3 regions of the Rhodoferax sp. GW822-FHT04A08 genome follow, and region 1 is predicted to be linked to each of the others. Evidence: predicted binding sites of a transcription regulator. Region 1 holds the regulator's gene; each other region holds the start of a gene.
What was found. Region 1 encodes sigma-54, which starts transcription at its own class of promoters, with help from an activator protein. Its sites were predicted from a motif close to TGGCANGNAANCTGCTTT; they were not measured.
Positions count from the first base shown of each region.

Region 2: nifH (nitrogenase iron protein) is a predicted target of sigma-54. The motif match lies at 3,811-3,828, and genes of this name have one in related genera.
Region 3: xdp1 (exosortase-dependent surface protein XDP1) is a predicted target of sigma-54. The motif match lies at 2,584-2,601, and genes of this name have one in related genera.

Region 1 is NZ_JBXAMW010000013.1:29,748-39,630, forward strand. Features, by position in the region: gene AC1RMF_RS20525 (THUMP domain-containing class I SAM-dependent RNA methyltransferase) at 1-503, opposite strand, end outside; gene AC1RMF_RS20530 (RNA polymerase factor sigma-54) at 500-2,095, opposite strand; gene lptB (LPS export ABC transporter ATP-binding protein) at 2,095-2,877, opposite strand; gene lptA (lipopolysaccharide transport periplasmic protein LptA) at 2,847-3,467, opposite strand; gene AC1RMF_RS20545 (exopolyphosphatase) at 3,576-4,505, opposite strand; gene AC1RMF_RS20550 (thiol:disulfide interchange protein DsbA/DsbL) at 4,602-5,255, opposite strand; gene AC1RMF_RS20555 (SPOR domain-containing protein) at 5,327-5,992, opposite strand; gene argS (arginine--tRNA ligase) at 6,016-7,701, opposite strand; gene AC1RMF_RS20565 (PsiF family protein) at 7,842-8,141, shown strand; gene ubiA (4-hydroxybenzoate octaprenyltransferase) at 8,259-9,113, opposite strand; gene AC1RMF_RS20575 (LysR substrate-binding domain-containing protein) at 9,107-9,883, opposite strand, start outside.
Region 2 is NZ_JBXAMW010000003.1:119,532-129,414, reverse strand. Features, by position in the region: gene AC1RMF_RS07785 (Orn/Lys/Arg family decarboxylase) at 1-1,524, opposite strand, end outside; gene AC1RMF_RS07780 (NfeD family protein) at 1,657-2,082, shown strand; gene AC1RMF_RS07775 (SPFH domain-containing protein) at 2,110-3,018, shown strand; gene AC1RMF_RS07770 (PilZ domain-containing protein) at 3,067-3,498, shown strand; gene nifH (nitrogenase iron protein) at 3,956-4,843, shown strand; gene AC1RMF_RS07760 (hypothetical protein) at 5,272-5,637, shown strand; gene AC1RMF_RS07755 (energy transducer TonB) at 5,777-6,469, shown strand; gene AC1RMF_RS07750 (hypothetical protein) at 7,753-8,139, opposite strand; gene AC1RMF_RS07745 (hypothetical protein) at 8,417-8,863, opposite strand; gene AC1RMF_RS07740 (hypothetical protein) at 9,044-9,670, shown strand; gene AC1RMF_RS07735 (helix-turn-helix transcriptional regulator) at 9,813-9,883, shown strand, end outside.
Region 3 is NZ_JBXAMW010000006.1:118,011-127,893, forward strand. Features, by position in the region: gene AC1RMF_RS13765 (cytochrome c1) at 1-246, shown strand, start outside; gene AC1RMF_RS13770 (glutathione S-transferase N-terminal domain-containing protein) at 343-954, shown strand; gene AC1RMF_RS13775 (ClpXP protease specificity-enhancing factor) at 968-1,438, shown strand; tRNA gene AC1RMF_RS13780 (tRNA-Thr) at 1,495-1,570, shown strand; gene xdp1 (exosortase-dependent surface protein XDP1) at 1,691-2,521, opposite strand; gene prsT (XrtA/PEP-CTERM system TPR-repeat protein PrsT) at 2,697-5,528, opposite strand; gene AC1RMF_RS13795 (FAD-binding oxidoreductase) at 5,640-7,202, opposite strand; gene AC1RMF_RS13800 (PEP-CTERM sorting domain-containing protein) at 7,326-8,063, opposite strand; gene AC1RMF_RS13805 (NAD-dependent epimerase) at 8,267-9,241, shown strand; gene AC1RMF_RS13810 (low molecular weight protein-tyrosine-phosphatase) at 9,229-9,693, opposite strand; gene AC1RMF_RS13815 (XrtA/PEP-CTERM system exopolysaccharide export protein) at 9,873-9,883, shown strand, end outside.

The sequences.
Region 1 (9,883 bases):
CGCTTGAACAATGGCTCACCGGACGTGTCAATGTAGAGCGAGCAGCTGTCAGTGGTGAGGTGGGCATAGATGCGCACATCGGGCCACTGGGTGTTGACATCAGGACGCACGCCCCCCGAAGTCTCGCGGAAGCGGTCGCAGACGGCATCCTTGACCTTGAGTGCAGCAAAGTTCAGCGATGTCAAAGGACTGTGCTGGGCGGTGACCTCGATCTTGATGGTCTCGCGCGGTGTGAACCAGCGCTCCCACGGCACCGCCATGGCGGCGCGGTACAAGTCCTGCTCGTTGCGGTATTCGGTGTACGACACCAGCACCAGCACGCGCTGTGCTAGGCGGCAATACAGGTTCAGGCGCATGGCGTCCGTGAAGGAGGTGCGCACGGCCACACCACCACGCTGCTTGGTGATGCAGCCGGGCGGCAGGCCGGTGATGCGCAGGATTTCGGGCGCGAGGTAATCCTCCACACCGGCGGCGCAGGGAAGAAAGAGTTGCAGTTGGTTCATAGCGCCTTGCGCAGGGATGCGGGGGCGATCTTCAGCCCCTCGCGGTATTTGGCCACAGTGCGCCGGGCACATTCAATACCCTGCTCCTTGAGCATCTCGGATATCTGGTTGTCTGACAGCGGCTTCTTGGCACTTTCGGCGCTGATGAACTGCTTGATGAGTGCACGCACCGCGGTGCTGGACGCATTGCCGCCGGACTCAGTGCCCAGGCCGGAGCCGAAGAAGTACTTCAGCTCAAAGGTGCCAAAAGGCGTTGCCATGTACTTGGCGGTGGTCACGCGGCTGATGGTGGACTCGTGCAAGCCCAGTTCGTCGGCGATCTCACGCAGCACCAGCGGGCGCATGGCCAATTCGCCATGGGTGAAGAAGCTCTTCTGCCGCTCCACAATCGCCGTGCTCACGCGCAGGATGGTGTCAAAGCGCTGCTGGATATTCTTGATGAACCAGCGCGCTTCCTGCAGGCGTTGCTGTAGAGCGGCGTGGCTGGCGCTGTCCTTACCGCCCCGGTGGTTGCGCAGCACATTGGCGTAGATGTCATGCACCTTGAGGCGCGGCATCACATCGGGATTGAGCATGACGCGGAACTTGGGTGCAGCCGCCTTGTTGGCGTTGGTCACCGGCACCACCAGCACGTCGGGCACCACGATGTTGCGCTCCACGTCGACAAAGCGCCGCCCCGGCTTGGGTTCCAGCCGCGCAATCAGCGCTATGGCCTCGCGCACCAGGGCATCGCTGCCCACGCCCAGCTGCACCAGCCGCTTGATGTCACGGCGCGCCAGCAATTCCATGGGCTGCTGGCAAATGCGCAGGGCCACTTCCAGTTGCTCGCGCTCTTCGTCTTCCAGATCCGGATTGCGCAGCAGAGCTTTCAATTGCAGACTGAGGCACTCGCTCAAATTGCGGGCACCGACGCCAACCGGCTCCAGGCTTTGCAGCAGTCCCAGGGCTACCGAGAAATGGTGCACTAGGTCGTACAACTGCTCTTCATCCTGCGGGTTCAAGGTGCGGGCTAGGTCCTCGAGCGGCTCTTCCAGATAGCCGTCGTCGTTGAGCGACTCGATCAGGAAACGCAGCGCGGCAGCGTCTTCGGCGCTCAGGCGCAAACCCAGTGTCTGCCGATGCAGGAAGGCCTGCAAGCTCTCCTGCGTGCGGGCCAGCTCGGTGGCGTCCTTGTCTTCGTCGCCAGTGAGGTTATTGGTACTGGCCTTGGCCTCGACGCCCCACTCGCCGTCGTCCGGGGTCATTTCGGTGGTGCCGTCGCCTTCCCAGTCGATGCCTTCGTCCCCGCTCAGGGGACTGTTGTCTTCATCACTGCTGGTGGAGGCCACGATGCTGCTGCCCAGGTCGGGCATGGTGGCGGAAAACTCCACATCTTTGTCGCCTTCACTGACCGGCGTATCCGCCTGTGCGATGCCGAACTCTTCCCGCTCGGCATGGTCCTCACCCAGTTCCAGAAAAGGGTTCTCGTCCAGCATCTGCTCCACTTCCTGGCTCAGTTCGAGCGTGGAGAGCTGCAGCAGACGGATCGACTGCTGCAACTGGGGAGTAAGCGCCAGATGCTGGGAGACGCGTAATGAGAGACCTTGCTTCATTACATCTTGAAGTTTTCGCCAAGGTACACGCGGCGTACCTCGGGGTTGTCGACAATTTCCGAAGGCGTGCCTTCGGCCAGCACGCGGCCATCACTGATGATGTAGGCGTGGTCGCAAATGCCCAGGGTCTCGCGCACATTGTGGTCGGTGATGAGCACCCCGATGCCGCGCGCCTTGAGGAAGTTGATGATGCGCTGGATCTCGATCACCGCAATCGGGTCGATGCCGGCAAACGGCTCGTCCAGCAGGATGAAACGCGGCCCGGTAGCCAACGCGCGGGCAATTTCCACGCGCCGCCGCTCACCGCCCGACAAGGCCAGCGCCGGAGACTCGCGCAAGTGCTCGACCCGCAATTCCTGCAGCAGATTGGTCAGCCGCTTCTCGATCTCCGCGCTGCGCAATGGAGTGCCGTCTTCGTCGCGCTGCAGTTCCAGCACAGCGCGCACGTTGTCTTCCACGTTGAGCTTGCGAAAAATCGAGGCTTCCTGCGGCAGGTAGCCCAGCCCCAGACGCGCGCGCCGGTGTATGGGCATGGACTCGATCGAATTGCCATCGATGGAGATGTCACCCCCGCTGGCGCGCAGCAACCCCACGATGATGTAGAACGAGGTGGTCTTGCCAGCGCCGTTGGGGCCCAGCAGGCCCACCACTTCGCCCGTACGCACGGTCAGGGACACGTCCTTGACCACTTGGCGCTTGCCATAGGACTTTTGCAGATGTTGCGCCGTCAAGTTCCCCGCAGCAAAACCACTCACTTGGCGGCCCCCCCCAGGGTCGCGGATGGTTTGAGCGGCAACGGGGTTGCGGCAGGCGCCGGAGCACTGGCTTCGGGCTTGGGGGTCAGCATGACCCGCACGCGACCGGTTCCCAGGGCGCCAGTCGGTCCCTTGGTGTTGGCGGCACCATCGACCGTGAACAGGTCGGTGAGATTTTCATAAACGATGACACCGCCGGTGATTTCATCGGCCAACGTGGCGCCACGCAGTCGGCGCAACTGCGCTTTGCCGGTGAAGGTCACGGTATCGGCCTTGCCGTCATAGGTGATGGTTTCGCCCTCCCCCTCGATGAACTCGTCCAGTGCTTCGCGCTTCTGCCGGTAGAAGGCCAGCTTGTCTGCGGAACCGGTGGCAACGCCAAATTGATATCCGTCAGGATCCTGGCGCACATCCAGCCGATCTGCGCGGATCACGATGGTTCCCTTGGTCAGCACCACCTTGCCGGTGAATACGCTGACCTGCTTGAGGTCGTCATAGCGTAGCGCGTCGGCCTCGATGTTCATGGGCTTTTTCTGGTCGGCTTTTTCGGCGCGCACGCCACCGGCTGCAAACAGCAGCGTAGCAATCACCAACGAGAAAAGAATGTGTTTTTTCATAAAGGCACGAAACTTGCACACAGTGCGCACGGCCATTGTAGCGAGCGCATGGCATGTTTTATGCCTTGACGAAAATTGAATCGTGTGTGCGGGATTACCCGCAGAAGTTCAACCTACGGTGTTGATGCGGGAAACCAGCTCTTTGACCACGGTATCGGCCCGCTCATTGGGCACTTGGCAGGTTCCAGCATTTTCATGGCCACCCCCACCGTACACCAGCATCAAGGCACCGATATTGATGCGCGAGGTCCGGTTGGTGATGGATTTGCCCACCGCGCAGACGGTGTTTTGCTTTTGCACGCCCCACATCACATGGATGGACACATTGGTCTGGGGAAACAACGCATACACCATGAAGCGGTTCACCGCGTAGATGGTGTCTTCGTGGCGCAGGTCCAACACCACCACGTTGTTGTGGACCGTGGAACACAGCTGCAGCTGGGCTTTGGCCTTCTGGGCATGCTCGAAATACAACTCCACCCGCTCCATCACGTCGGGCAGCTTCAGTATGTCGTCAATGCCATGGGTGCGGCAGTAGTCGATCAGATCCATCATCAGCTGGTAGTTGCTGACCCGGAACTCGCGGAATCGGCCCAAGCCGGTACGCGAATCCATCAGGTAATTCAGCAGCACCCAGCCAGTAGGGTTGAGGATTTCATCAACACTGAACTGGGCGGAGTCACCCTTGTCGACGGCCTCCATCATTTCATTGAAGCGCGCGCCAAACTGGGCGGTGCCACCGTAATGTTCAAACACCACCCGCGCAGCCGATGGCGCATCCGGGTGGATCACATGGTTGGCGGCAACATCGTTGCGCAAGGTCTCTGACGCATGGTGGTCAAACGACAGGTGCACCCCCGGGACGTAGGGGAGATTGGTGGTGATATCGCGGCTGGTGACCTCGATCTTGCCATCCTGCATATCCTTGGGATGGACGAACTTGATGTCATCAATCAGGTTCAGCTCTTTGAGCAAGACGGCGCATACCAGGCCGTCAAAGTCACTTCTTGTAATAAGCCTGAACTTGGAATCCGACATGGCGTATGCCCCGCTGAGTGATTGATATTGCAATCATTCTAGTTCGGGGATACGTCACTTGTCACCCGCAACCGTGGACCCGGCCTCAGGGTTTTCCTATTTGCCGCTGCGCACTGTCGCAGCCAGGGCTTCAACGACCTTGATAGCCTTGTCCATGCCCTTGGCCAGAGAACCGTCCACGTAAAAACGGCCGGCCACACCCAGAGCGGGCACGCCTTCGACCTTGTAGCTGTTCTGCAATTGCGTTCCCTTGCTTGCCTTGGCGGCAACGCTGAAGGAGTTGAATTGTTCGGTGAACTTTGCAACGTCCACGCCCTGCTTGCCCACCCACGCCAGAATGGCGGGCGCCTTGGATAAATCCTGCTTTTCCACGTGGATGGCAGCAAAGACCTTGGCGTGCAGCTTGTCCACCAGGCCCATGGCGTCCAGGGCGTAGAACAGACGCTGCTGCGGCACGAAGTCATCGCGGAAGGCAACGGGCACGCGGCGGAAGGCTACGTCCTTTGGCAGCTGCTTGATCCAGCCTTCCAGCATGGGCTCGAACGCGTTGCAGTGCGGGCAGCTGTACCAGAAGAATTCCACCACTTCTATCTTGCCTGCAGGCGCCTCTACCGGTGCGCGCGGGTCCACCACCAGGTAGTCCGTCCCAGCCTCGGGCTTGGCAGCATCGGCATGGGCCGCAGCACTCCACAAGGTGGTTGAAGCCACGGCAGCACCGCCGGCCAGCAGGGAAAAATCACGACGTTTCATATCACTCCAGTCTTGTTCGAATCTATGGTCTGTCCATCAGACAAAGGTTATCTCACCCAGGTAAAGAAGCGTTAACGCTGCACCCGGACCAGGGCGGTATCCAGACCAGCCTTGTCCAGCTTTTCCTTGGTCTTCTCGCCATCCTCCTTCTTATCGAAAGGCCCCACCCGCACGCGGTACACCGTGCGCCCGGACTGCTCACGCTCCGATATCTTGGTTTCGATGCCGCTGAGCGACAGCTTGGCGCGCTGGCTCTCTGCATCTTCTGCCGTGCGGTAGGCGCCCACCTGCACCCAATAAACAAAGGGCTCGGCATCCGCTGCCGCAGTCTTGGCCTTGGCCAATTCACCGATCGGGTCTGCTGAAGCCGCGGCCTTGGCTTCGGGCTTCTTGGCATCTGCGGCCTTGGCATCGCTGGCTTTGGCATCCGGCGCCTTGGCTTCGGGTTTGGTCGGTGCTGCAGGGGCACTGGCGACCGGAGCCGCCGGCGTGACGGGGCCTGAAGCCGCGGGCTGCGGCGGCTTGACTGGGTTCTTGCCATACAGGGGCGCGTTGGGGTCCCAGTCCTTGTTCTTCTTGGCCTCTTCCGCGTCCTGGTCGGCACTGCGGGTCTGGCCCTTGTTCATGAAGGGAACGGGCACCTTGGTGACGTACACCGCCACTGCCAGTGCCACGGCCAAGCCCACCACCACACCAATAATGAAACCCAGAATGGTTCCGCCGCGCTGTTGCTTCATGCCTTTTGGTCTCTTGAAAGAAATTACATCTTCTGTGGAGCACTCACGCCCAGCACAGCCAGCCCATTGTGCAACACCTGTGCGGTAGCGGCCACGAGCGCCAGGCGCGCCAGCTTGACGGCCTCGTCATCCACCAGGATGCGCTCGGCATCGTAATAGCTGTGGTAGCACGCGGCGAGCTCACGCAGATAGAACGTGACGTCGTGCGGCGCAAAGTCCACAGCCGCAGCGGTGAGCATCTCGGGGTACTTGGCCAGCAACAGCATCAGGGCCTGGGCCTGCGGACTGGTAAGAGCCGACAAATCCACCTGCGCCAGGCTGGCTACATCACCACCCCAGGCCGTCAACACCGAGCAGATGCGGGCGTGGGCGTACTGCACGTAGTAGACCGGGTTGTCGTTGTTCTTCTGTACCGCGAGGTCCACGTCAAAGGTGTACTCGGTGTCCGGCTTGCGGCTGAGCAGGAAGAAGCGCACCGCATCCTTGCTGGTCCATTCAATCAGGTCACGCAGGGTCACATAGCTGCCGGCGCGCTTGGAGATCTTGACCTCTTCGCCACCGCGTACCACGCGCACCATGGTGTGCAAGACATAGTCCGGGTAGCCCTGGGGAATGCCCACATTGGCGGCCTGCAGACCGGCGCGCACGCGGGCAATGGTGCCGTGGTGGTCGGTGCCCTGGATATTGACGACCTTGGTAAAGCCGCGCTCCCACTTGGCGATGTGGTAGGCCACATCCGGCACAAAGTAGGTGTAACTGCCGTCCTGCTTGCGCATAACCCGGTCCTTGTCGTCACCATAGTCGGTGGACTTGAGCCAGAGCGCGCCGTCCTTCTCGTAGGTCTTGCCGGCTTCCTGCAGCTTCTTCACGGCGGCGTCCACACGGCCGCTGGTGTAGAGGCTGCTTTCCAGGTAGTAGTTGTCAAAGCGGACCGCAAAGGCCTGCAAATCCAGATCCTGCTCGTGGCGCAGATAGGCCACGGCAAACTGGCGCATGCCGTCCACATCGTTCACATCGCCGCTGGCGGTAAAGCTACGGTCGTCCGACTGGACGGTCTTGCCCGCCAGAAAGTCAGCCGCAATATCGGCAATGTAGTCACCGTTGTAGGCGGCGGCATTCTCCCCGCAGGGCCACTCGGCGTCACCGGGTTTGAATCCCTGCGCACGCAAATGGGTGCTGGCGGCCAGGGTGTTGATCTGCACGCCGGCGTCGTTGTAATAGAACTCGCGGTACACGTCCCAGCCCTGCGTCTCGAACAGATTGCAGATGGCATCGCCCAGCGCGGCCTGACGGCCATGGCCCACGTGCAACGGCCCCGTGGGGTTGGCCGACACAAACTCCACCAGCATGCGCTGGCCGTTGGACGACTGCTTGCCAAACTGCTGGCCTTGGCCCAGTACCTCGCGCACTACTTCCTGCTTGGCAGCAGGCTTGAGGCGGATATTGATAAAGCCCGGCCCGGCGATCTCCACCGCATCCACCCAGCGCTCAAAAGCCGGTTGGGCGCGCAGTGCAGCACACAGGTCTTCGGCCAGTTGGCGCGGATTGCGCTTGAGCGGTTTGGCCAGTTGCATGGCCGCCGTGGTGGCAAAGTCGCCATGGGCCGCCACTTTGGGGGATTCAAAGGCTGCTTTGGCACCAGCGCCAGCAGAGAGGTTTTCAAGACAGGCGGAAAGCGCCAGCAAGAGTTCGTTTTTTACAGACAACATAGCCGCTGATTTTAAGCGGGGGGCTTTTTATCCGTGTTTTGCTGGTCAACGGGTTTGCAAAACCCTACGTTATGTGCTGGAATCCCCCCGGATTCCGACGTATTGGCAGGCCTCCTGCCCAACCTTTTTGAGGAACAACGATGAAGAAAATTTTGACTCTCCTGGCTTTGGGTATGGCATTGACCGTGGGCGTAGCCCATGCAGCGTCCGATCAGCAAAACAAGATGAAGACCTGCAATGCAGACCCCAAGGCAAAAGAACTCAAGGGTGACGAGCGCAAAGCATTCATGAAAGAGTGCCTAAGCGCCAAGAAAGAAGAACCTGCCAAGCCAGCCACCCAGCAAGACAAGATGAAGACTTGCAACGCCGACGCCAAGACCAAGGCGCTCAAAGGCGACGAGCGCAAGGCCTTCATGAAAGAGTGCCTTAGCGCCAAGTAATTCTGCGTTGCGCCGTCGCAAGCGGCGATGGAGCCCCTACCGGGGCCTCAAGCAAAAGGCCCGAACCTGTAACAGTTCGGGCCTTTTGCTTTTTGTGCGGTAAATGACCCGCCAGCCTCAGGCAAACCCCAGCGCAATGGCGGCAAACAATGTGAATCCCACCCAATGGTTGGCGCGGAATGCCTTGAAGCAGCCTTCCCGGGTACGGTCCTTGATCAGCGCGCCGTGCCACACCACCTGCGCCAGCACGACCAACACCCCGAGCCACCAGGCCCAGGCACGCGGTTGCGGAACAATCGCCCAGGACCAGATGGCCAGCTGCACCAGATAAAAGGACAGCACCGCAACCACATCCCAACGCCCCAAAGTAATGGCCGATGTCTTCATGCCGATGCGCAGGTCGTCATCGCGGTCCACCATGGCGTACTCGGTGTCATATGCCAATACCCAGAACAAGTTGCCAACGAGCAGCACCCAGGCCAGCAAAGGCACTTGCGACTGCACCGCGGCAAAGGCCATGGGAATGCCAAAGCTGAAGGCAATACCCAGCACTGCTTGCGGCATCGAGACATAGCGCTTGGCATAGGGGTATATCAACGTTACCGCCATTGCAGCAAACGACCAGGCCACTGTGGTTGTATTGGTAGTGAGCACCAACCCGAAGGCCAGCAACGCCAGCACGGCACCCACCGTCAGCGCCTCCGGTACGGAGACCTTGCCGCTGGTCACGGGTCTGTTCGCCGTGCGTTTGACATGGCGGTCAAAGTTGCGATCGGCTACATCGTTGACACAACAGCCCGCACTGCGCATCAGGATGGTGCCCAGCACAAACACTGCGGTCAGATGCCAGCCGGGAAAACCACCGGCGGCAATCCAGAGAGCGGACAAAGAGGGCCAGAGCAACAAAAGCCAGCCGGCGGGCCGGTTCCAACGGATCAGATCCAGATACAAGGCAAAACGCGCACTCACGATAGACGGGTCACTCCTGGCAATTCACAGGCATAGATTGCGTTGCGCAACTCTGCAATGGCTTCATAACGGGTAAAACTGCGCCGCCACGCCAGCACCACGCGTCGTGTGGGCGGCGGGCCGCCTTTGTCATCGGTGACAGGGAGGTACTTTACAAAGGCGTCTTCATGGCGGCGCTTCTTGGATTCCAGTGCCTCGCGCGGTACGCTCAGGCGCGGCACCAGTGTGATGCCCATGCCGGCTGCCACCATGTGCTTGATGGTTTCCAGGCTGGAACCCTCGAAACTCTTGCGTATGCCTTCGGCGTCGCTGGAGAAGCGGGCAAACTCCGGGCATACCTCCAGCACGTGGTCGCGAAAGCAATGGCCATTGCCCAATAGCAGCATGGTCTCGCTCTTGAGCTCCTGTGCCGACACGCTTTGCTTGGTTGCCAGCGGGTGGTTCATGGGCACGGCTGCGTAGAACGGCTCGTCATAGAGCGGGGCAGTCGCCAGCCCAGTGTCGGGAAAAGGTTCGGCCAGGATGGCGCAATCGATCTCGCCGGTGCGCAGCATCTCCAGCAGCTTGACGGTGAAGTTCTCTTGCAGCATCAGCGGCATCTGGGGGGAGCGGGTAATCACCTGGCGCACCAGGTCCGGCAGCAAATAAGGTGCGATGGTGTAGATCACGCCCAGTGCCAGCGAGCCGGCCAGCGGGTCCTTGCCGCGCTTGGCAATGTCCTTGATGTTGGCGGCCTGCTCCAGCACGCTTTGCGCCTGGCGCACGATCTCTTC
Region 2 (9,883 bases), on a different contig from region 1:
CTTGATGACCCAGTCGGTGGCGCGGCCAATGCCCTCGTCCGCCAGCTTGTCCGGTCCCCAGACCTTGAACCACCAGTCGTCACCGTACTCTTCGTCCACCTTGCGCATGGCGCGGCGGAAGTCCAGCGCTTCGGCAATGCTTTCTTCCACCAAAGCGGTACCTCCCGGAGGCTCCATCATGGCGGCGGCCACGTCGCAGCTGGCAATGATGCTGTACTGCGGCGAGGTGGAGGTGTGCATCAGGTAAGCCTCGTTGAACAGCGGCCGGTCCAGCTTGACCGTCTGCGAGTCCTGCACCAACACGTGGCTGGCCTGGCTGATACCGGCCAGCAGCTTGTGAATGGACTGGGTGGAATACACCACGGCGTGCTTGGGGCGCGAACGCTTCTTGCCCATGGCGTGGTACGTGCCATAGAAAGGGTGGAACGCAGCGTGAGGCAGCCACGCCTCGTCAAAGTGCAGGTTGTCCACGTAGCCGTCGAGCATGTCCTTGACGGTTTCGGTGTTGTAGAGCACGCCGTCATAGGTGCTCTGGGTAATGGTCAGTACCCGGGGCTTGACCTTCTTGGCATCCACGCCCTTGAGCAAAGGGTTGGCCTTGATCTTGGCCTGGATCGCCGCAGGCTCGAACTCTTCGCGGGGAATCGGGCCAATGATGCCGAAATGGTTGCGCGTAGGCTTGAGGAACACCGGCACCGCGCCGGTCATGATGATGCTGTGAAGCACCGACTTATGGCAGTTGCGATCCACCACCACCACGTCATCGGGCGCCACCGTGTGGTGCCAGACAATCTTGTTGGAGGTGCTGGTGCCGTTGGTCACGAAGAAGCAATGGTCGGCATTGAAGATGCGCGCCGCGTTGCGCTCGCTGGCACCGATGGCTCCGTCATGGTCCAGCAGCTGGCCAAGCTCTTCCACTGCATTGCACACGTCAGCGCGCAGCATGTTCTCGCCAAAAAACTGGTGGAACATCTGGCCCACCGGGCTTTTCAGGAAAGCGACACCACCCGAGTGGCCGGGGCAGTGCCAGCTGTAGGAGCCGTCTTCGGCGTAATCCAGCAAGGCCTTGAAGAACGGCGGCTGCACGCCTTCCAGATAGCTCTTGGCCTCACGGATGATGTGGCGGGCCACAAACTCCGGCGTGTCTTCAAACATGTGGATGAAGCCGTGCAGTTCGCGCAGGATGTCATTGGGAATATGGCGGCTGGTCTTGGTTTCGCCGTACACGTAGATCGGCACGTCCAGGTTCTTGCGGCGCACTTCTTCTATGAAGTGGCGCAGGTTCAGCACTGCGGGGTCCAGATCGGGGCCGGGTGTGAACTCTTCATCGTCAATCGACAGGATGAAGGCACTGGCGCGGCTTTGCTGTTGCGCAAATTGACTTAAGTCACCGTAGCTGGTGACGCCCAGCACCTCGAAGCCCTCCGACTCTATGGCCTGCGCCAGGGCACGGATGCCCAGACCCGACGTGTTCTCGGAGCGAAAGTCCTCGTCGATGATGATGATGGGAAAGCGAAACTTCATGAAAGGCCTCCAACGACTGGGCGAAAATCAGCAAATAGGCGCGAAGTGTAAGTACATATGGTGTGGGTTTTATGGTGCCCCTCACTATTTGGCCCACAATGTGGCGTCATCAACACATCGGGATTCCTGAATATGGCTGAATCGACCGTCTGGTGGCTCATTACTGGAGGCGCCGTGGCAGCCGAGCTGCTGACCGGCACGTTTTACCTGCTGATGCTATCCATCGGCTTTGCGGCGGCAGCGGCGGCTGCGCATCTGGGACTTGGACTTGCCGCGCAAATCGTGACGGCGGCTGTGGTGGGAGGTGGCGCCGTGGTGCTCTGGCACCTGCGCCAGATGAAGCGCCACAAAGAACCGCCCGCGCAGGCCAATGCCAATGTCAATCTGGACATTGGTGAGACCGTGCAGATCGACCAATGGAACCCCGACGGCACTGCCGATGTCCATTACCGGGGCGCCCGCTGGACGGCCATTCACCGTAGCGGTGTAGTCCCCAGTGCCGGTCCCCACCGGGTTGCCGAATTGGTAGGCAACCGTCTTCTGGTCGACAAGGCCTGATTCTGAATTACCCAACCTGGAAGCACCATGGAAATTGCAATCGTCTTATTGGTTATCGCGGTACTGTTCATCAGCCGCAGCGTCAAAGTCGTGCCGCAGCAGCACGCCTGGGTGGTGGAGCGCCTGGGCAAGTACCACGGCACCCTCACCCCGGGCCTCAACATCCTGGTGCCCTTTGTGGACAAGGTGGCCTACAAACACGTCCTCAAAGAAATCCCGCTGGATATCGCCAGCCAGGTGTGCATCACCAGGGACAACACCCAACTGCAGGTGGACGGCATTCTGTACTTCCAGGTCACCGACGCCATGCGGGCCAGTTATGGCTCAAGCAATTACATCGTGGCCATATCCCAGCTGGCGCAGACCAGTCTGCGTTCGGTCATCGGCAAGCTGGAGCTCGACAAGACGTTTGAAGAGCGTGACATCATCAACGCCCAGGTGGTAGCGGCCATTGACGAGGCGGCGCTGAACTGGGGCGTGAAGGTCTTGCGCTATGAAATCAAGGACCTGACGCCGCCTAAGGAAATCCTGCATGCCATGCAGGCCCAGATCACCGCCGAGCGTGAAAAGCGTGCCCTGATTGCCGCGTCTGAGGGGCGCCGCCAGGAGCAGATCAACATCGCCACCGGCGAACGCGAAGCCTTCATCGCCCGCTCCGAAGGCGAGAAACAGGCCGCCATCAATCAGGCCCAGGGCCAGGCCGCATCCATCACGGCAGTGGCGGACGCCACCGCACAGGCGATCGAACGCATTGCTGCCGCCATCCGCCAACCTGGCGGTGAACAGGCGGTGCAGCTCAAGGTTGCGGAAAAGGCGGTGGAGGCCTATAGCAAGGTCGCAGCCGACGCCACCACCACTCTCATCATTCCCGGCAATATGAGCGAAGTGTCCACGTTGATTGCAACCGCAATGAAAATGGTGCAAAGCACAAAATAGCCTGTACGCCGGATTAAACTGGGTATCCATACTGCCACGGAGATAGCCTTGCCACCCAGCGAATCCAAAGCAACCGTTTACGTCCAGGCGCCTAATCGCAGAGCAGACTCCCGCCACGCGCCTATAGACCGCGCGGCAGTCTGGTTCAATCTCGGACTGACCATTGGAGAAACCTGCGAACTCAAAGACGTCAGCATGTCGGGTTTCGGCATTCAGTGTGACGAGTGGCAGCTGCCCGTCTTCCTGGGGGCCGAGGGCAAGTCCTTTTACTGCGTCTTGCTACTGGGTGAAGCCCACTTCGGCTGCATGGCGCGAGTCGCGGCCACCCAGGGCAACCAATACGGGCATGTCGGATTTCATTTTGAAGCCATTCCGGAGAACAGCATTCGCCTGCTGCACGGGCTGATCGAGTGCATGGCCCAGCGCGATGAGCGGATCCGCGCGTTGAAAGCCCTGACGAAGAACGCAGTGACCAAATAGGTTAGCCAGGACCACTGACGAAGGCCTCAACCCGATTGAGGTATTTCAAGGCGACGCGCGCAGTTGCTCGAAGTATGTGACGTTGACTACATCACCGCGTAGCAATGAAGACAACGATTGTTTAGATTGTTGGCAAATGCCGCTGCACCTTGCTGCATTTGGTGTTTTGTCTGGGCGCTTCGGCTTCACTTCGAAGAGTCGCATTTCCCGAGTGATACATGGCCGCCGCCACTCGCCAAGGAGCCTTGATTGCTCAATCTATGCCGGAGTGAGGGTGACCTGTTGGCCAATTCCGCGACGATGGAAAAAACATGGCACGGAAGGTGCGGTTAGGAAGTTGCGCGGACAAAAGTCCTGCCGAATCGTGGTCCTTCTAACGAGAGTCGCAGACACGTCAGGCTGACATGGTCGTGGCTACGCAACCTTGTTCTTCAACCTCTCTGAATGGATCATCCCAATGGCTAAACTTCGGCAAATCGCCTTCTATGGCAAAGGTGGTATCGGTAAATCAACCACCTCTCAAAACACCCTGGCCGCGCTGAGCGATCTGGGCCAGAAGATTCTCATCGTCGGCTGCGACCCCAAGGCTGACTCCACCCGCCTGATCCTGCACGCAAAGGCCCAGGACACCATTCTGTCCCTGGCTGCGGAAGCCGGCTCTGTGGAGGACTTGGAGCTCGAGGACGTGATGAAAGTGGGTTACAAAAACATTCGCTGCGTGGAGTCCGGTGGTCCTGAGCCCGGTGTGGGCTGCGCTGGCCGTGGCGTGATCACCTCGATCAACTTCCTCGAAGAAAACGGCGCCTATGACGGAATGGACTACGTGTCCTACGACGTGCTGGGTGACGTGGTGTGCGGCGGCTTTGCCATGCCCATCCGCGAAAACAAGGCGCAGGAAATCTACATCGTCATGTCCGGTGAAATGATGGCCATGTACGCTGCCAACAACATCTCCAAAGGTGTTCTGAAGTACGCCAATTCCGGTGGCGTGCGCCTGGGTGGCCTAGTCTGTAATGAGCGCCAGACCGACAAGGAATACGAACTGGCTGAAGCCTTGGCCGGTATGCTGGGCTCCAGGCTGATCCACTTCGTGCCACGCGACAACATCGTGCAGCACGCCGAACTGCGCCGCATGACCGTGATCGAATATGCGCCTGAATCCAAGCAGGCCGAAGAGTACCGAACCCTGGCCAGCAAGGTGCACAACAACGCCGGCAATGGCACCATTCCCACCCCCATCACCATGGATCAGCTCGAAGACATGCTGATGGAATTCGGGATCATGGAAACCATCGATGAAACGCAAGTGGGCTTGAAAGCTGCTGAGGTGGCCGCAGCCGCTTAATACGAGCCGGGCTGGCTCCTCGGTTTTACAAAAACACAACGCACAAACGAAAAAAGCGATTGCACTGCAATCGCTTTTCCGTTGGGTGGGTTTTTGGGCGGGTTGCTGGAACAACCCTCTTGAAACCCGAATGAATGCTAACTATCTGGCGGCAGGCGTCATCCAGATGTTTCTTTGAAACCCGCTACAGCATTGAAAACTGAGTTCATGCTATTTTTAAATACCCCCAAAAATACCCCCACTTTTCCGTGACGCGTTGAACTGTTCCTTTGGCTGCCTCCCGTTTGAACCACCTAGTCAATCTTGTACGGCAATGTTTAACATACTGTGAATGCGAGAGAATGCGGCTTCGCCGCGAAAGCGGTCTTCTAAAGTAACTGCCTGCATGACCGCGACCGTCTTCCATTGAGACATATTGAGAAGGACAGATGACAAATTCCTCTATTCCCATTGAGTTGCCACCCTTCGACACTGGTGAATACGAGCGCTGCGAACTAAGCATGGCGAATGGCGACGCGGAATTGACCTTGCACGTCTTCGGAATGCCACCGATTTGTATCAAATTCACAAGAGTGCGTTGGCATCGCTACACAGCGTTGTACGCATGCGATTCCGACTGGATTTCCGGCTTCTATTTCAAAGTTGCAGAGGTTCCAAATAGTAAGGAATTGGCGGCGCACCTTAAAGCTGACAAGTCTTCGACGAAAGCCTATGCGCATTTACACCACTTTCGAATCTTCATAGATGAAACTGGCTGTCATGAGTTCTTGGCTGAAACAGCGCGCATGCTCTAGAGGACGCCTGCAAACTGGTGATGGGTCACGTCCGGCAATCCACATTTTGTTTCCCAGGCCCTCTGACCTTGCAGGCCAACGACCGCTTTTGGGCGCCGGCAAAGTCGGCTTCCAGCCCGCTGCCGATGGAAAAATGTCAATGAAGGTGTACCGCCGGTTCGCCGCGATTCCTGATATTCACGCAAAAATAAGCTATTTGCAGCTAGCGAGGCAGGCGGAATGGAGCGATGGGTTTTTGAATTTCCTCCAAGTGAATCCGGTTCGCTTGCTCATACAAAGAATGAAAATCCAATCTCAAAGTTGCCCGCCACCCAACAATTCCGCCGAGAGGGATCGCCTACAAGCTGTGCTTGTAGATTCCCTTCGCGGCTCCTCACGTCAAACATTAGCCTTCATGAAAATAGTTATCGCATCCTTCATTACGGTAGCACTTGCATGCGGATGCGCATCAGATTCGTCTAGATATCAAATTGGTAGGACTGGCGCTCTTCAAAACAAAAGTGACGCGGAACTACATCACGCGGAGATCATTGATTCAGAACAACCTTTTGCTTCCGAAGGATTCGATGTTCCCCCGAAGCTATTGGAATCTCACCTACCCGGATACCCAATAAGCCAACGAGATCTCAAAACGGATGCAAGCGTCCGTATACGGTTTATTATCGATGTTAATGGGTCTATTTGCGATCCGATAGTGTTGGGCGCACCGCCGCCGGAGCTTGCCGCAGTGGTCCTTGATTCAGTAATGAGATGGAAATTTTCGCCGGCGCTTAAGAATGGCATTCCTGTACGGGTGCGAACTCAACAAGTGTTCACCTTTAGGCCAAAATGATAGCTAAATAGCATTCCAACGTACCACAGCTGGCGGCCCCCGAATTCAAACTTTAAGTCTCTATTGAGTGTCTGCTTTGAGGTTCGACAAAGACCGCTACCAGCCCATTCCAGCCGGTCGTGACCGGCAGCTGTGGGCTGTTACTTGCCATTTCTGGCGCTCCAAAGCTGATGAGAACACCCTAAAGGTTGCGAGAGCCTTGCCAAGATACGGCCGGGCTTCTGGTAAGTCCCCCCAATTGCAATCGCCACGAGCACCGAGGGTGCTATTGCAACAATAAGTAAGTTCCATTGAGGCTGAAGTCATTAAACTTTACTTCATTGGTACTTGAATCCAGGCGTGGTATCTGAAGTTGAATCGTGACTTTTCCGTTAGAAAGAAGAACCTTCCCGGTAGGCCTAGCGAGATTCCCGTGTGACTTGATTCTGATATTTTTCCCGTCAATTTCAGACTCGGCTGAATCAAGAACCAGAATAGTACTTTCGGAATAAGTATCTAGCGCTAAAGTATGGATATTGGGAATATTTCGTCGCATTGCGACAATCTCCAATTCATAACCATTCCGGTCTGTCGCAGGTCGCAGCGTGGCTGTGGATGGCCTGACAGTTCCGCAACCCCAAAGCGCACAGCAAATCAGGGGGACGAGCAAAGAGAGAGTTCTTTGAAATAGTTGCACGGTCAACTTCTTAATTTTTTGAAATTCCCCAATTGGGGGAGCCAGTCGAATGACTGCAATCGCGGCCAAACCGAAGCCGGAAACGTTGAAAGCTGGCGACTATTCATAGATTCACAGGTCGGTCGTAGTGGTTGCCAACAGGGTGCTTGTCTGCAAGTGAGAACTCCGCATTGATGTGCCTAACTGACCTATGCTGGTCATATTCAAACACTCCTGTCCACACTGCTGCGACAGCCACCCACAGCGCGAGGGCGGTCAATTTCTGGTGCTTACCGGCAATGCGGTGAAAGATTGTGAGTAATACAACCAAATTCAAGCCAGTGAAGGCAATCAAGATTGGGACGACAGTAAACAACCACACGAAAGCGTCACCCGGCCCTCCTGGTTCGCCATCCTCACCGAGGCGAACCCATAGTGACGAAGCACTCCAAAGGTAGATGCATGCGCCCACGATGTTCAGCGCAAGCCAAAAGTGACGCCGACGAATTCGCAACTGCATAGGAGGCCTATTAAATTGACTCGGTCCATCCCAAGCTTATCGTAACTTGCCAATCAAATTGGCAAATTGGAGGGGTGTCTTGTATGTCTGCAATCGCGGCTAAGGAGCTTACTCCTTCGACATTGTTACAAAGCTGTCAATGTACGCTTTATAGGCTTCTCGGTATTTACCGAGCTCTACACCAGATTTTGCGGTTAATACAATGATGTAGTAAGCGGTTGGCCCCTCAACGTAGCAGACCAATTCTTCTCGTCCGTCTGATGCACCAGATACATGTACAAGCTCGCGCTTTGCGCTATCTGATGTTTGGTCCTTTGCAATGCTTTCAACTACCAATTTCGAAGATTCTGCTTTGAATCTCTCTTGCTCATCAACTGCAAATTGATGCAGAGTCGGGAAACCTTTTTTACTAACTGTGACGTAAATTAGCCCATCCAGTTGGTCTTTAGGCAAGTCCGTTGGTGTCAACGTGAATACAGTTCCTTCCAAAGCCATGGAGCCACAGTTCGAACTCCATCCAGGTGGCGACGATGAAAGAAATGCCCAATTCGAACCGTAAACAATGTCACATCCTTGCGCGCTAGCCACGCTAACCCATGAGATGGCGAGAAATAGCAATAAATATGAACGCATTTTTCGCATAAGTCTTACACCAAGTTTCATCGCATTTTGACACCGAGTTTCAGGTCAAGCATCACTCAATGGGGTGATATAGGTGAATGACTGCTTCCGCGGCCAAGCAGAATCCTGATACTGGCTGGAGGTCGACTCCTCAGTTGCCATGTGACAACTCGCCAATCGCCTTTAGGTCCATATATTTTCCAAATTCATTGAATCCGGCTGCAACCGCAGGATGGTTCATCAAAGAGGCAACAGCAACCTGGCCCAATAGTTGAAAGCTTGACTGCATTGCAGCCGGTCCTTCGTAACGAATGGCCTCGCTGCTCTCTTTTTTACAGTCAACAGTAAGTAGTTTATTGAACAACTGGCCCGCCAGTTTATTTAACTCATTCCGCTGTGCAGGTGTCACGACCGTCATGCTTACGATAGCTGGGTGTAGGGCCATTTCCGAGAACATCCATTTGACCAGAACCGCTTTATCTTGATCGGTAGTCGAGCTAACTAAGCACTTCCCCATTGTGTCTGAATAAACTCCCGCGACAGTTGATGTTGCGACCAATGATGAAACGAAAAATGCAAATATCAAACGAAAACTCATGGGATTCATCCTCAACAGGAAAACAGAAAGGTTGGCTTTAGATGTCGATTCCAGGTCATTGTGACCGTCGGGCTTGGGCTGAACATCCCCCAAACGGGTGAACTCATCGGAATACCGCTTTCGCGGCGATGCTGCCCGTATGATATCCCCGGAGCAATTGACTGAGGTTAGTGACTACGCATGCCAGACCAAAATCACGCATCGACCTTCCCCGGAAATTTATGGAGTTGTTTTCCGGCCAAATGGGACAAGTGGCACACGGAAAGGTTTCTTGAACTCTGGCAAGCTGCCTGTTTAGCCTGCGATGTTGACCCGTCCAACTTTGAACCCTACGGGTTCCCAGCTGCGTCTGGCTTAGACACACTCAACAAACCCGTCCCAGCGTCCGTTAATGACCTCTTGGAATTGGCCAAGGGCGCCGTTGGCAGTGGGCTCTTGAATCTCGAAGCTGACCCAAAGGCAGGACTTCTGCACCGAAAGATTTCGATGCAGACCTTTGCTGGTTGGCTAGGGACCATCAAACACCCGATTCCTTCAGAATTTCCGTGGACTGCAGGGAACTTGTCTCCTGGGAACTTGCAATGGCCTTGGGGGAGTCATCAAACCAAAGAGTTGCTGCTTTTGGCACTGGCAGCCGACAAGTTTTGGAAGAACTACAACCCTTTGGACCCAAGTACAGCACCCACCAATGAGCAAGTCATCAGTTGGTTGTTGCAAATTGAAGGGGCCACAGAAATCGCGGCAAAGCGCATTGCAACCATGCTGCGGCCCGAAACACTTGCTACGGGTCGGCGTAAGTCAGAATGAATACGACACTCCTTTAGAGTCAATATCCATGCGGGTTCCAGCCCGATAAGCCTAGAAACGGGTGGAATGTTTCATCTGTTTCTGCGAGCGGTTGCGTTTTTCAATGCGGCCCATGTTCCACAAAGCCCAAAGCGGTTTCAACATGGCCCACAAAATCCTGCGACTTCCAGAAGTCAAGTCTCTCACCGGCGCATCGCGCTCCACGGTCTACCT
Region 3 (9,883 bases), on a different contig from region 1:
GAAACCGTTGAAGAGCATGGCAAGGAAGTGCACGTCTTCAAGGGCTGGGAACAGGTCACTCCTGGAACTATGACCCCGGAACAATACGACCAGACCGTGGGTGATCTGGTGAACTACCTGCAATGGATGGCAGAGCCTGCACAAAACACCCGTGTTCGAGTGGGAGTGTGGGTCTTGCTGTTCTTGTGTGTGCTGACGCTGTTTACCTGGCGCATGAATGCGGCCTTCTGGAAAGAAGTCAAGTAATTCACAGTCAAGTCCTGTCGTTCAAAGCGTCAGGACATTGGAGAGTGGGCTCGCATTTGGCAGCCCACTCTTTTTAATTTTTAGGAGTCTCTTGTCATGATGGTTCTGTATTCAGGAACAACCTGCCCCTTTTCCCACCGCTGCCGCTTTGTGTTGTTTGAAAAGGGCATGGACTTCGAGATCCGTGACGTGGACTTGTACAACAAGCCCGAAGACATCAGCGTCATGAACCCTTATGGGCAAGTGCCGATTCTGGTCGAGCGTGACCTGATTCTGTATGAGTCCAACATCATCAATGAGTACATTGACGAGCGCTTCCCGCATCCTCAGCTCATGCCCGGAGATCCAGTGGACCGCGCGCGTGTTCGCCTGTTCCTGCTGAACTTTGAAAAAGAATTGTTCGTGCATGTATCCACGCTGGAAGCCCGTGCGTCCAAAGGAAATGAGAAGGCCCTGGAAAAGGCCCGCGCCCATATCCGTGACCGCCTGACCCAGTTGGCCCCCGTGTTCATGAAGAACAAGTACATGCTGGGCGATAACTTCTCGATGCTGGACGTTGCCATTGCTCCGCTACTCTGGCGCCTGGATTACTACGGTATCGACCTCAGCAAGAACGCGGCACCGCTGCTCAAGTATGCAGAGCGCGTGTTCTCTCGCCCGGCCTACATTGAAGCGCTGACACCTTCTGAAAAAGTCATGCGCAAGTAATTGCAGTTCAGACATGATTGACGCCAAAGACTCGAACTCCACGCGCCCGTACCTGATTCGTGCTTTGTACGAATGGTGTACGGACAACGGCTTTACTCCGTTCATCGCGGTCTTGGTGGACGAGTCCGTGCGGGTTCCTACAGAGTACGTGCGTGATGGCGAAATTGTCCTGAACATCAGCTTTGACGCCACCAGTGCCTTGAAGCTGGGCAATGACTACATTGAGTTCAAGGGCCGCTTTGGTGGTGTGGCGCGCGACATTCTGGTGCCGGTGGATCATGTGCTTGCCATCTATGCACGGGAGAATGGACAGGGCATGGCGTTCCCATTGCTGGCAAGCACCTCGGCTACTGAATCCGGGACTTTGTCCGAGGCCCCAGTGGCAGTAGAAAAAGCGTCTGATACCAGCCAGTCCGACACGCCACCACCTGAGGCTCCACGCCCAGGTGGGAGTGGCAGGCCGTCACTCACGCGTGTGAAGTAAATTCATGTAGTGCGTCGGCATTTCGCCGCTGCACGCTAGGGTAGAATACACCCCGTGCCGCTTTAGCTCAGTTGGTAGAGCAACCGCCTTGTAAGCGGTAGGTCGTCAGTTCGAATCCGACAAGCGGCACCAAGAGTTACTCCAGTAGCGCCCCAATAAAAAAACCCACTTCCGTAATCGGACAGTGGGTTTTATTTTGCATGGTGCTGGGCACCCGGAGGTGCTGGCGGGGCTAGGCCCACAACCGGCTGATCAACGCTTGGAAAAACGGCGACGCGAGGCAATTAGGCCCAACAGACCGGCTCCCAACAGGGCCACCGAACCAGGCTCTGGAGTCTTGTTGGGGTTGCACTGGGACCCGCTCACCGTGCCGGCACAAGTATTTCCGGCTACCGACAGGAGCTTGAACGCGTCATTGCCCTGGTCCAGGGTTTGACCATTGGTGCTTGTTGGGCCATAGGAGGTACTGTAAGCGCTGATTAGCCAGTAGCTTGAGTAGGTGGAGGTGTTGCTGCTGGTTGCGGTATTGCCAGCTTGGGCGCCCACGTTACTGAAATTGCCAATCAGGCTCCAGCCAGAGGACAGCAATCCGCTTAAGCTGGCGCCAGCCATGGTGGGAGGAGTTGTGCTGCCGGTCCAGGCCAGGATGGACAAATCGGAATCGTTATAGGGTGAGGTGCCATTGTCAGTACCGTTCCATCCAATACTCACACTGGACAAGTTCACTGGACCATTGCTGAAGCTCAATAGCATGGCATCGATGCCATTGATGTTGTCCGTTGCATGGGGGCCAGTAGCGGATGCAGACTCATTGCTGGCAACCACGCCCAAGCCGTAGGAACTGCCATAGTTGTATACCGTTGCCGCAGCAAAGGAGCTGCCAGCCGTCGGGTTGGTAATGGTGCCCGAGCCTGTAGACCAGCCACTCAGCGACACGGCGGGGCTTCCGCTGCAGGCTTGGCTTGCAGCGCTCGATGTGCAATCAGCGACCAGATTTTGAGACCACGTTGAACTCGCCCATGCGGATGCACCGCAGGTGCCGATCGCGATCGCAATTGCCAAGTAGATATTTCGCTTCATCATGTTCTCCGTGCAATTCAGGTCAGGCGTCAAATAGATTAACCTGCCACCCTATTCATGCAATTCCAGCAATATTCGAGCCAACAATTAAAATCATTTAAAATCAATAAGTTACGATTTGTCAAAGTGGAATCTTTGATGAAATGTAAAAACCGCCGACATCACTTTGTCGAAATTATCAATTCAATGATTTGAGCAGCGTCTTCGCCTGGTCCGCTCCGTCAAACGAACTACCCGACCTGAGTGCCGATTCCAGCTCCGCCTTTGCCTCCGCTTTGCGTCCAGCTTGCGCCAATGCTGCCGCCAAATGGTAAGCGATTTCCGGATTTCCGGGTTGCCTCAAGCGCGCATCGCGGAGGAGCTGCAAAGCCCTGTCCGGCTGGCCATTCTTGAACAAGATCCAACCCAGGGTATCTATCGTTCCAGCATTACCAGGATTTTTCGCCACAGCCTGTTCCGCGATCTTGATGGCTCCAGAGTCATTGAGCAACAAGAGAATATTGGCCAGATTGTTAAGTGCCTCTGCGTCGTCTGGATCCAATTTCAATACCCTTTCGTAGGCCAGGCGGGCCTGCGGCAGGTTACCGGATCGGGCGTAACCATCGGCCAGTGCCTTCTGGGAAATGATGTCCTTGGGGTGTGTCTTGGTCCATTGCTCCGCCAGTTGGGCTGCTGCCTTGCCGCCATCCTGATCCCCCATGGCGCGCGACAGTCGCAGCAAGGTTTCTGTGGAGGGTTCAAGTTGGTGGGCCTTGCGGTAGTTGTCCAGTGCAGCCGCTTTTTGCCCGCGCGCCATCGATATGTCGCCCAGCAGGCTGTAGCCAACGGCTCGTTTGGGCTGGGATGCAATGATTTCGCGGGCGCGCTTCTCCGCCTTGGCCTGGTCTCCTTGGCGCAAATCGACTTCTGCCATAAGCGCTTGGGCGGGCAAAAAATCCGCCTGACCGGAAAGCGCCTTATCCAAACTGTAAGAGGCTCCTGGAAGGTTGTTGGCGGCGAGCTGAAGCATGGCTATTTGGACTTGCTTCGCCGGATCGTAATCCGCCAATTTGGTGGCTGTCATGAGCAGGTTCTTGGCTGCGGCGATATCACCGACTGCCAATTGGGCCTTTGCGTAAGCCATCAGAACGGAGAGTTCTTCGGGACCCTTTGCAGATGCACTCTTGGCAGCATCCAGGGCAGCTGAGGCATTGGCATTGCGTAAATGAAAGTCAGAAAGTGCCAGGTTCCAACGCTGTTCCTTGGGCCCCGATACATCGACCGCCTTCTCCAGCCAGCGTTGTGCTTCGGGAAGCTTTCCTGTGCGTTCCGAAATAATCGCCATCTCTGCCATGGCTTCGGCATTGCGCGGGTCCACTTTCAGAACGTCATTGAGCCGCTTTGTAGCCGCATCGTAGGCTTTGGTCGCAATGTCAAGACGTGCCAGATTCAGGCTTGGGGGAATATAGGTGCTGACAAGCTTCAGCGATTGCTCGAAGGCAGTACGGGCAGCCGGATAGTTTCTGGACTGCCCGCGGGCCATGCCCAGCAAATTGAAGAATTCCGCGTTGGTGGGCTGTTGCTTGACAAGATCTTCGGCAACGGCAATCGCTTTGGCGGTCTGGCCCGCCTTCAAGTACATGTTAAGCAATGCGGTTGCCGCTCCGGTTTGTTTGGGGTTCTTCTTGTAGGCTGATTCAAGTTCACTGATGCCACTGCCGGATTGGCCACTGCGGATCAGACTCATGCCCAGCACCGTGCGCAGTCCCGGTGCGTCTTGCGTCTGCAAAGCCTTTTTCATGAGCGTAGTGGCGCGCGCGTTTTGTCCCTTCACCATCAACGCAGAACCCAGCATGGTCATGGCTTGGCTGTCGGTGGGTTGCGCCTTCAAATAGGTTTCCAACACCTCAATGGCACGATCGATATTGGGCTCGGACAAATAGATCTGCGCCAAGATCTTGGTCGCCGCGCTGTTGCCCTGGACTTTTTGAAATGCTTCCAGATACTGTTTGGCCTTTTCTCTTTCGTTCAGACCATAGTGCGCCAGTCCGTTGAGCATCAGCAACTGCGGGCGGTAGCGCAGATAGTCAGGTGGAACCGGGTCAATCAGGTTGACCACTTCCTTCAACGCAGTTCGTGCGTCCACAGGCCGGTTGTCCTGCTCTGCCAGCAATGCCTGCAAGTAGGCAACACGGGGCTCGCCAGGCAGGAGCCCCACCAACTGCGTCACTTCGCTTGTGGCTTCTTTCTTCTGTCCCAGGTCCACGTAAATTCCGACCCTTGCAACCCGCACATCCACCCGATCAGCGTCGATGGACAGTGCCTTGCTGTAGGAAGCAACTGCACCAGTCAAGTCTCCTGTACTGTGCTGTACGGAGCCCTTCTGGTACCAGGCTTCAGCAGAGTCCGGAGCCAATGCCATTCCCCGGTCAGCGGCTGCAGCAGCCTCCTTGAATTGCAGCGCGCGAATGCGAATGGGCACTTCCGCCAACCAGGATGAGGCTGATTTTGGATCTATCGCTCGTGCTTCTTCAATGTTCTTAAGGGCGTTGCGCGTATCACCCAGATCCGAGTTGGCGGCGGCACGCAGCAACAATACCTGGATCTGCACAGCAGGTGGCAGGCCTGCAGGATTGAACTGCTGCTGTTGCAGCAATGGAACCAGCTTGCCCTGTGCCATATAGGCCTGTCCCAAGGGGATGACCACTTCGGCGCGGTTGACGCCCAGACGCAATGCCTCATTGAAGGCGACTTCTGCGGCCACTACGTCTCCACTCTGCAGCAGCGCCTTGCCCAATAGCATCTGGACCGGCAGCATGTTCTTGTCGATCTGCAGCGCATTCTTGAGCTGGATGATGGCACCTTCCAGATCTTTCTTCTCATATCGAACCAAGGCATCCTCATAGTATTTTGAGGCCTTTGCATCGGTTGCAAGCGCAGCATGTGGTGTCAACAGGTTCAATGAGCAAAGCAGGGCAAGCGCAATATGGCGAAGCATGCGTTCGCTGAGCTGTGCTGTTGTATGGGGCATGGTGTGTTTGGACAGACGTCGAGAAAATTGGGGGGGTGATGGGGAAGGTTCCGGGGCACAATTGCAGATCCGTGCAGGACGCTCGAGGCGCCCTGGGGGGCAAGCCAGTAGCTAATTTGCCAAGTTGTACCGGCCTGGAGCAATGATGTTGTCCGGGTCCAGCTCGCTTTTCAGTCCTCTGACGATCTCCCAATAGGCGGGGTCACGGGAGACGATATCCGGCATGGCGTCCGATCGTGCGCGATACACCGAGAGCTTTTGTTCATGGATGTGCAGCAACAAGGCATCGGCGCACTCATGTGCTACCTTCACCGACTCAGGTTTGCTACGGTCAAATAGGATATTGATAACCGCCACAAGTGACATGGATGTTTCGATGTTCACGGTCATATACAGCACGTGACCGAATTTGGCAGCAACGGCGTTCATACCGGTCAACAGTTTGGCAACTACCTTTCCATTGGAGGGGAGGGCCGGTGATATGAACATCAGGCCACAATTGGTCTCGTCCAGCTTTTCAGTGCCCCATTCACTGTGGCCGTACTTCCACAAGAGGTTGTCAATGGCTACATTGGTTGGCACCCCCACCGAGAGGTTGTGCAACGGTCGCAGCGCGGAGATGGACGCTGCCAACGCACGCGCCTGTGGAATGAAGCGCAAGGTATTCATCACTGCATACCCCAGATCCAGTAAGCCGTTGCTGACTACGGTGACCCGGGCAAGTTTGCCCATGCGGGACTTGATCTCACGAAGTGCTGCAGTGACCTGGCCCTTGTTGCCTGTGACCGCGCCCAGGCTGGCCCATTCATTGGGAGCCACCAGACTGATGGCCTTCTCTGCCGCTGCGTAGGCCTCGGCCGGAGGAAGGTGGCATTCCTTCTCCAGATAAGTACACATGCCGTACATCATGGATGAGTGCGTGCGCGCGCGATTGGCTATATGGGTTACAGAAACCAACAGACCCTCGCGCTTGAGGTGTGCCAACTCATCAATGAATTCACCCAGTCGCGCACTGTCATAAAGTGCCAAGGAAACAGCGACCTCTTTGGGACGGCGGGGAGTCAGCCGGAAGCAGGCACTGGTGACAATGCCGTAATTGCCCTGAAAGAACAAACCGTCGAGCATGGGGCCCAGGCCGAAAGGGTGGCTGTGAGCCAGAGGTGAATCTTCACCGAGGCGCCGAAAACCGGTCTTCAACAACTTGCCGGAACCACAAACCACTTCCAGGCCAAATACGTCTTCCTTGCGTGGTCCGAAATAACCTACACCGCGGTCTAGCGCATTGCCCAGAATGCTTGTGTCGCGTGCGGAGCCGGAGACATTGAAAGTCAATTCTGGGCAATGCTTCTGCAGAAAATCATAAAGCTGCCCCTGTGTGACGCCCGGCTCCAGAACGGCAACAGGATTGGATAGGGAAATTTCATCGGCATTCAATATGCGGTTCATTCCACTCAGGTCGACCAGATCACATCCCGCCTTTGCCGGAGAGTTCGAGCCGTAGCCCCAGTTGAAGCCTGTCGACACCGGATACAACGCGCGTTTTGCAATGCGGGACTGATTCACCAGATCAATGACTTCCAGGGTGGTAGTGGGTCTATGAATTGCACCTACCGGAAAATCCCGTCCGGTTACATTGGTGGTTTGAATGGCGCCCGTGGAATGCGATGAATTCATATTCTGTCACCCTGGTATTGGAAGGAATCATTGTAGTGAGACCGCTGATATCTCACCTATTATTTCCAAATACAAAAAAGGGGCCCGAAGGCCCCTTTTTGATTCAAAGAATTGCTTCTTGAATTACTTGGCTGCTTTGCGGCGACGCGATGCAACCAGAGCCACCAGACCCAGACCCATCAGGGCCAGGCTTTCTGGCTCAGGGATTTCCAAGTAGAACTGACCTGCACTGTTGCCAACAATCGTGGCACCGAAAATTTGTTCGCCGTCTCTCAGCAAAGTGACCACAGGGCTTGAGAAGTCAGTATGGGAAAGTGCAAAAACAGGCTTTCCAGTTTCAAAGGTAGAAAAGTCAGCGCCTTGTACGCCACCAACATCCTGGAAAAAATAACCCGAGTTAATGGTCGATTGATTTGCGTCCACAACAATCGAGGTAAGCGCCTTAGGAGTCAAATCAGCAAGCAGACCACCGCCACCCGTGATGGCATAGGTAGCCAGCGTAGTTGTTTGTGCAACATTCAAAAATGTCACGCTCCCACCGGTGTAGCTAAAGGTTCCGTTTTGTGTGCCAACGCCCGATCCCACAACGTCAAGCCATCCAACCAAAGTGTGGTTGTAAGAGACACCTACGAGTCCAGTCTGGGTAAAGGTAAAGTTACCGCCCCCAGTAAAACTGTCAGTCACTGTTACTGGGTCGCTACCAAGCGTAAAGCCAGTGCTACCAACAACCTTAATAGCAGCTGCAGCACCCGCGCCATCCGGATCAAACCAGAAAGAAGAATATGCAGCTTGAGCGCCGGAGCTAATCAAGGCCAGGCCTAGCGCAGCGGCAGCGAAGAGTGAACGTTTTACCTTGATCATGTTGATCCCCTTTAAATGAGTTGCAAAAAAACTTGTTGCGCAATCAATAAAGCAAAGGGTGTGCCAAGTTTTTTAGTTCTTTTAAAATCAACGGCTTACGACGTTTGGTCGACTTCTTTGAGGATGGCGTGTAAACAATACCGACATCTTTTTGGGTTGCCGAACGGGTCAATGGCTCCCCAACCACATGCCAGAATAGCACCATGAAAATACTTGTAACTGGCGTGGCTGGCTTTATTGGGGCGGCTACTGCCCTTCGTCTTCTTGCCCGGGGCGACACTGTCGTCGGGATAGACAACCTCAATGACTATTATGACCCAAGCCTGAAACTGAGTCGCCTGGCGCTGCTGGACCGACACCCGGGTTTTCGCTTCATGAAGATGGACCTCGCCGACAGGGAAGAAATCGCGGGGCTTTTCGCGAAGGAAAAGTTCGAACGCGTCGTGCATCTTGGCGGGCAGGCCGGAGTACGCTATTCGTTGCAAAACCCCCATGCCTACGTAGACAGCAACCTCGTGGGGTTTGTGAATGTGCTGGAGGCCTGTCGCAACAACGCCATCGAACACCTTGTGTACGCTTCCAGCTCCAGTGTGTATGGCGGCAATACCAAGATGCCGTTCTCGGAAGTGGACAACGTGGACCATCCGGTCAGTTTGTACGCCGCCACCAAGAAGGCCAACGAGTTGATGGCCCATACCTATAGCCATCTGTTTGGAGTGCCGACGACGGGGTTGCGGTTTTTCACCGTATATGGACCCTGGAGCAGGCCGGATATGGCATCCATCCTGTTTACCAAGGCCATTTTGGCCGGCGACCCTATCAAAGTCTTCAATTACGGAGACATGCGGCGCGATTTCACGTACATAGATGACATTGTTGAAGGGGTTGTCCGGGTATTGGACAAGGTGGCAACGTCTTCGGAAAGCACGGCTCCCTATCGCGTCTTCAATATTGGCAACCACCAACCAGTGCCGCTGCTGGACTTTATTGCATGCCTAGAGTCGGCTCTCGGCTTGCAGGCCAACAAGGAATTGCTGCCCATGCAGGATGGCGATGTTCCGGCTACATATGCCGACACCCAGGCGTTGAATGACTGGGTGGGCTTTGCTCCCGCGACCCCGATCGACAAAGGTGTGCGAAGCTTTGTGGATTGGTATCGCAGCTATTACAAAGTGTAGTGCCGCAGCAATGCGCCGATAGCTGCCTCGCAGAGGTCAAGCACCAGATCAAAGGCCTGTGCATTACTGTGATAGGGGTCGGGTACTTCGGTTCGATCGCATTCGGGGGCAAAGCTCAAAAGCAACCGTAGCTTGTGCGCGTGCTCGGCCGGGCAGATTTTCTGGAGGGCTGCCATGTTCTGGTTGTCCATGGCCAGCACCAGATCGGCATCGGTGAAGTGGCTGCTCGCAATGCGGCTGGAGCGCTGGCGTTTGGCGCTGTAGCCGCGGCGCTCCAGCGCCGCAATGGCGCGCGGGTCGGTGCGCTGCGCGGGCGAGGGTGCGTGGGTGCCGGCCGAATCGATTTGCAACTTTCTGCCAACGCCCAGATCACGTGCCATCTTCTGCGCAACGACGAGTGCCATTGGGGATCTGCATATGTTGGCCGTGCAAACGAACAATAGTTTTGTCATTGGCCGGGATTTTAGTTGCTCACTCAAACTAACCCGTCTTGCACTTCCGGTAAATGCGCTATATTCCACAACTGCACATACATGCAGTCTTTTTGCCTTTTGGGGAGGTCGCCTTGAAATTTCTAAACGCCGCACTGGGCACTTGTTTTCGCTGGGTAGCGCTGGTACTTTTCACAGGCTTGGTTACTGC